2 regions of the Simplicispira sedimenti genome follow, and region 2 is predicted to be linked to the other one. Evidence: riboswitches for the same ligand, from Rfam matches in the RefSeq annotation. Region 2 holds a riboswitch; the other holds the start of a gene.
The links. Region 2 has a riboswitch for S-adenosylhomocysteine ahead of ahcY (adenosylhomocysteinase). Riboswitches for the same ligand answer to the same signal wherever they lie in the genome.
Positions count from the first base shown of each region.

Region 1: it holds a riboswitch for S-adenosylhomocysteine, as region 2 does, so the genes downstream of both, metH (methionine synthase) here and ahcY (adenosylhomocysteinase) in region 2, are expected to answer to the same signal.

Region 1 is NZ_JAKVIJ010000001.1:487,317-490,722, reverse strand. Features, by position in the region: gene metH (methionine synthase) at 1-1,661, opposite strand, end outside; S-adenosyl-L-homocysteine riboswitch at 1,689-1,772, opposite strand; gene MJ602_RS02215 (PACE efflux transporter) at 1,791-2,240, opposite strand; gene MJ602_RS02210 (PPK2 family polyphosphate kinase) at 2,467-3,378, shown strand.
Region 2 is NZ_JAKVIJ010000009.1:61,450-64,855, forward strand. Features, by position in the region: gene MJ602_RS11100 (peptide chain release factor 3) at 1-1,273, opposite strand, end outside; S-adenosyl-L-homocysteine riboswitch at 1,413-1,492, shown strand; gene ahcY (adenosylhomocysteinase) at 1,559-2,992, shown strand; gene MJ602_RS11110 (TlyA family RNA methyltransferase) at 3,059-3,406, shown strand, end outside.

The sequences.
Region 1 (3,406 bases), on a different contig from region 2:
TCGCCCAGCAGGTTCTGCGCCACGCCCACGCTGCGCGAGGCGTCGGGCACATAGACCACGGGGCCTTCGTAGTGCGGCGCGATCTTCACGGCGGTGTGCACGCGCGAGCAGGTGGCGCCGCCAATGAGCAGCGGGATCTTCTTGATGCGGAAATGCTCGTCCTTCTGCATTTCGCCGGCCACGTACTGCATCTCTTCGAGGCTGGGCGTGATCAGGCCCGACAGGCCGATGATGTCGGCCCCTTCCGCCTTGGCGCGCGCCAGGATCTCGTGGCAGGGCACCATCACGCCCATGTTCACGACCTCGAAGTTGTTGCACTGCAGGACCACGGTGACGATGTTCTTGCCGATGTCGTGCACGTCGCCCTTGACGGTGGCGATGACGATCTTGCCCTTGGTGCGCACGTCGCGCCCGGCGGCCTCGTCCTGGCGCTTTTCCTCTTCGATGTAGGGGATGAGGTGCGCCACGGCCAGCTTCATCACGCGCGCGCTCTTGACCACCTGCGGCAGGAACATCTTGCCCTGGCCGAAGAGGTCGCCCACGATGTTCATGCCGTCCATCAGCGGGCCTTCGATCACGTGCAGCGGGCGGCCGCCGTCAGCCACGATGGCGCGGTAGGCCTCCTCGGTGTCCTCGGTGATGAACTCGGTGATGCCGTGCACCAGCGCGTGCGACAGGCGCTCGCGCACGGGGGCCTTGCGCCATTCGAGGCGCTTGCTGTCGTCCTTGGCGGCGCCCTTGGCGCTTTCGGCAATTTCCACCAGGCGCTCGCCCGCGTCGGCGCGGCGGTTCAGCACCACGTCCTCAACGCGCTCGCGCAGCACCGGGTCGAGTTCGTCGTACACGCCGATCATGCCGGCGTTGACGATGCCCATGTCCATGCCCGCCTGGATGGCGTGGTACAGGAACACGGTGTGGATGGCCTCGCGCACCGGCTCATTACCGCGGAAGCTGAAACTGACGTTGGACACACCGCCCGACACCTTGGCGCCGGGCAGGTTCTGCTTGATCCAGCGCGTGGCGTTGATGAAGTCCACCGCGTAGTTGTCGTGCTCCTCGATGCCCGTGGCGATGGCAAAGATGTTGGGGTCGAAGATGATGTCCTCGGGCGGGAAGTCCACCTCGTCCACCAGGATGCGGTAGGCGCGCGCGCAGATCTCGGTCTTGCGCGCGAAGGTGTCGGCCTGGCCTTTTTCGTCAAAGGCCATGACCACGGCCGCCGCGCCGTAGCGCTTGACCAGGCGCGCCTGGCGCTTGAACTCCTCCACCCCTTCCTTCATGGAGATGGAGTTGACGATGCCCTTGCCCTGCAGGCAGCGCAATCCTGCCTCGATGACCTCCCACTTGGAACTGTCCACCATGACGGGCAAACGGGCAATGTCCGGCTCGGAGGCCATCAGGTTGAGGAAGCGCACCATGGCGGCCTTGCTGTCGAGCATGGCTTCGTCCATGTTGACGTCGATGATCTGCGCGCCGTTCTCCACCTGCTGGCGGGCCACGGCCAGGGCTTCCTCGAACTGGCCGCCCAGGATCATGCGCGCGAACGCCTTGGAGCCGGTGACGTTGGTACGCTCGCCCACGTTGACGAACAGCGAATCCGCGCCGATGGTGACGGGCTCCAGGCCCGACAGCTTCATGGGGGGAAGGGAAATTTCAGACATGCAGCCCACCTGTGCAATACAACCCGGAACAGGTGAGCGTCGTTGCGGGTGACTGGATTCCCCAAGCCTGACAGATCCGGCAGGGGATCTGCTGCAACGCTCCTTGGGGGCAGGGCGGGATTTTACCGGCTACTTTTCCACCGCGCCCAGCGCCGCAGACCCCAGGGCCGATGCGGGCAAGCCGAACAGCTTGTCGAACACCCAACTGAACACAAAGGTGTAGCACAGGAAAAACACGATCAGGCCCAGGTCCATGAGCAGCGCCTCCCACAGGCTGATGTCGAACCACCAGGCAAACAGCGGCACCAGGGTGAACACCAGCCCGCCCTCGAACCCGATGGCGTGCGCCACCCGCCGGCGCAGGCTGCGGCCGCGCACAGCCTGGCGTGCTTCCCAGCGCTCGAACAAGGTGTTGAAGAGGATGTTCCAGGCCACGGCCACCGCCGAGGAGACCACGGCCATCACGCCCGAGTGGCCCATGTCCTGCCCGGTGTAGCGGGACAGGCCCACCGTGACCACCGCAATGGCAATGAGTTCGTAAATGGAGACATAGACCACACGGCGGCGCACGCCCTGCAGCCCGGCAATCAGGGCAGGAGAAGACATCAGGTGCGCATGGTACCGCGCCACGGCCCACCCACTGGGCCTATTCACCCCGCTCCGCAGTGCGGAAGACACAAATGAAACGGGGCTCCAGCGCAATAAAAACGTGCGCCAACAGCTATAAAAATAATAGCATTCACAAACCTGTCACACCCGGTTAAGCTGTGCGACAAACCTCAGAGCCCAGGCATAGGAGACATGCATGCAAGCCCCTTTTGAAAGCCGCAACAAAGACCTGGCCAAGCGCTGGGGCCGCTGGCAGCCCGATGTGGGCAGCTCTGCGCAGGACCTGCGCAATGACGGCCAGCCCGAGCGGCGCAAGACCGGCAAGCACCGGGGCGAGGTGTCGCTGCAGGACTTCGACCCGGCGGACAAGCCCTTTTCCTCCGGCGAAAAGAACCAGGACAAGGCGTTGGTCGAATCGCTCGCGCTGGAACTGGACGAACTGCAGAACCTGTTCTACGCCGACAAGCGCTACAAGCTGCTGGTGATCCTGCAGGGCACGGACACCTCCGGCAAGGACGGCACCATCCGCGGCGTGTTCGGCCGCATGAGCGCGCTGGGCGTGCACACCGTGGGCTGGAAGGCCCCCAACGAGGCCGAGCGCGCGCACGACTACCTCTGGCGCATCCACCAGCAGGTGCCGCAGGCGGGCGACATCACCATCTTCAACCGCAGCCACTACGAGGACGTGCTGGTGCCCGTGGTCAACGGCTGGATCACGCCCGAGCAGCAGCACCAGCGCTATGGCCATATCAATGACTTCGAGCGCATGCTGAGCCAGACCGGCACCATCGTGCTCAAGTTCATGCTGCACATCAGCCGCGACGAACAACGCCAGCGCCTGCAGGAGCGCCTGGACGACCCCACCAAGCACTGGAAGTTCGCGATGAGCGACATCGATGCACGCAAACAGTGGGCCCAGTACCAGCACGCCTACGAGCAGTTGCTGGCTGCCACCCACACGCCCTGGGCGCCCTGGACCATCGTGCCGGCCGACTCCAAGACGCACCGCAACCTGATGATCGCCACCGTGCTGCGCGAGGTGCTGCGCAACCTGGACCTGCGCTACCCGCCGGGCGACCCGGCGCTGGCCCACTTCAAGGTGGAATGAACGCCCGCGCTGCGACCTACGCGTGGTT
Region 2 (3,406 bases):
CGCCGAGCTCCATCAGGCCCTGCTGCAACTGCTTGGAGCGCAACGGGTTCTTGAGCACCACGGTCATGAACATTTCGGGTGCGAAGAAGGGCAGGCCGGTGAACTGCAGGTTGGGGCCGTCGGTGATGGTGTCGCCGAGCTGCACGCCGCCGTGCGTGGTGAAGCCGATGATGTCGCCCGCGTAGGCCTCGTCCACCGCTTCGCGGCGCTGGCTCATGAAGGAGACCACGCTGGTGGGGCGCAACTCCTTGGCCGTGCGTTGCACGCGCATCTTCATGCCGGGGGTGAACTTGCCCGAGGCCACGCGCACGAAGGCGATGCGGTCGCGGTGGTTGCTGTCCATGTTGGCCTGCACCTTGAAGACCACACCCGAGAAACCCTCGTCCTCGGGCTGGATGGTCTTTTCCTCGCGCTGGCGGTTCACTTCCTGGTAGGCGATGCGCGGGCCCGGCGGGGGCGACATGTCCACCACGGCGTTGAGCACTTCCATGACACCGAAGTTGTTCACGCCCGAGCCGAAGAACACCGGCGTGAGCTTGGCCGCGAGGAACTGCTCGTGGCTCCATGTGGTGGAGGCGCCCACGGCCAGCTCCATGCTCTCCAGGGCGTCGTCGAAGGCCTGGCCAAAGCGCGCACGCAGCTTGTCGGACTCGGAGAGCGGGATCACCTCGAAATCCTGCGGGCGCTTCTCGCTGCCGGGCTCGAACACCGTCATGCTCTGCGTGCGCAGGTCGATGATGCCGCCGAACGACTTACCCTGTCCCACGGGCCAGGTCATGGGGCAGCAAGGCATGCCGAGCTCGCGCTCCACCTCGTCGAGGATGTCGAGCGGGTCGCGCACCTCGCGGTCCATCTTGTTGACGAAGGTGATGATGGGCGTGTCGCGCTGGCGGCAGACCTCGATCAGGCGGCGCGTCTGCGCCTCCACGCCGTTGGCGGCGTCGATCACCATCAGGGCCGAGTCCACGGCCGTGAGCACGCGGTAGGTGTCTTCGGAGAAGTCCTTGTGGCCGGGGGTGTCGAGCAGGTTGATGACGTGGTCGCGGTACTGCATCTGCATCACCGACGAGGCCACCGAGATGCCGCGCTGCTTCTCGATCTCCATCCAGTCCGAGGTGGCATGGCGACTGGCCTTGCGGCCCTTGACGGCGCCGGCGATCTGGATCGCGCCCGAGAACAGCAGCAGCTTTTCCGTCAGCGTCGTTTTACCCGCGTCGGGGTGGGAAATGATGGCAAAGGTGCGGCGGCGCCGGGTTTCGGGGGCGTAGGACACAAGGAATTCCAGAAGGGAGTGCGCAGGGGACAGGACGCCCCGGCAGGCGTGCGAAAACGACAATTTTACCGGGCAGGCATTGTCAGGCCTCTCCGTGGGGCGGGCGGCGCTTGCGGGCCTTTGCCTTTATAATCGGCGCCTATCCGAGGAGCGTTGCAGCGCCCCCAGCACTGGCGGGGCGTGAGGCTCGGATCTGTTTCGCAACGACGCTCATCCACTTTCCGCGTGGTGAGCTTTTCCCCTTCCCCCGGCGAGTGGTTTTTCAAACATGCTTTGGAGCAAACCATGAACGCACGCGTCAACGCCCCCTCTGCCGACTCCGCCATCGCCGACATCGGCCTGGCCGACTGGGGCCGCAAGGAAATCCGCATCGCCGAAACCGAGATGCCCGGCCTGATGGCCATCCGCGAGGAATTCGCCGCCAAGCAGCCCCTGAAGGGCGCGCGCATCACCGGTTCGCTGCACATGACCATCCAGACGGCCGTGCTGATCGAGACGCTCAAGGCCCTGGGCGCCGACGTGCGCTGGGCCTCGTGCAACATCTTCTCCACCCAGGACCACGCCGCCGCCGCGATTGCCGCCACCGGCACGCCGGTGTTTGCCATCAAGGGCGAGACCCTGGTGGACTACTGGGACTACACCCACCGCATCTTCGATTTCGGCCCCAAGGGCAGCGAAGGCGAAGGCCCGAACATGATCCTGGACGACGGCGGTGACGCCACGCTGCTGATGCACCTGGGCAAGCGCGCTGAAAAGGACGCCTCCGTGCTGGCCCACCCCGGCAGCGAGGAAGAGCGCATCCTGTTCGCCGCCATCCAGGCCAAGCTGGCCGAGGACAGCACCTGGTACAGCCGCAAGAGCGCCCAGATCATCGGCGTGACCGAAGAGACCACCACGGGCGTGCACCGCCTCAAGGAAATGTCGGCCAAGGGCACGCTGATGTTCCGCGCCATCAACGTGAACGACTCGGTCACCAAGAGCAAGTTCGACAACCTGTACGGCTGCCGCGAGTCGCTGGTGGACGGTATCAAGCGCGCCACCGACGTGATGATTGCCGGCAAGGTGGCCGTGGTGGCCGGTTACGGCGACGTGGGCAAGGGCTCGGCCCAGGCGCTGCGCGCGCTGTCGGCACAGGTCTGGGTGACCGAGATTGACCCCATCAACGCCCTGCAGGCCGCGATGGAAGGCTTCAAGGTCGTGACCATGGAATACGCCGCGCCACTAGCCGACATCTTCGTGACCACCACGGGCAACCGCGACGTCATTACCTTCGAGCACATGAAGGCGATGAAGGACCAGTCCATCGTCTGCAACATCGGCCACTTCGACAACGAGATCCAGGTCGCCAAGCTCGAAGAGCACTGCCAGTGGGAAGAGATCAAGCCGCAGGTGGACCATGTGATCTTCCCGGACGGCAAGCGCATCATCCTGCTGGCCAAGGGCCGCCTGGTGAACCTGGGCTGCGGCACGGGCCACCCGAGCTTCGTGATGTCCAACTCGTTCGCCAACCAGACCATCGCGCAGATCGAGCTGTTCACCCACAGCGACTACTACGAGAACGGCAAGGTCTATGTGCTGCCTAAGCACCTGGACGAAAAGGTGGCGCGTCTGCACCTGAAGAAGGTGGGTGCGATGCTGACCGAGCTGACGGACGAGCAGGCCGCCTACATCGGCGTGCCCAAGCAAGGGCCCTACAAGCCCGATACCTACCGTTATTGATTTATTTGCTATTGAATTGATAGCTGTCAGCGCCCGTAATCAGGGCGTTAAAGCCATTTTTTGCTTATGAAAACCCAGCGTGCCGATGTTCTTCTGGTGGAAAAAGGGCTGGCCAGCACCCGCTCGCAGGCCCAGCGGCTGATTGCCAGCGGGGTGCAATGGCGCCTGGGCGCACACGGCCCTTGGAGCCGGGTGGCCAAGAACGGCGAAGAGATCCCGGCCCAGGCCGAACTGCAACTGCAGGACGCGGCCGAGGCGCGCTTTGTCTCGCGCGGTGGCCTCAAGCTCGATGGTGCGCTCGAATCTCTGGGCCTGGCGGTGCAGGGACTGCAGTGCCTGGACGTGGGCCAGTCCACCGGCGGCTTCACGCACTGCCTGCTGGAGCGTGGGGCGCGCCGCGTGGTGGGCGTGGAC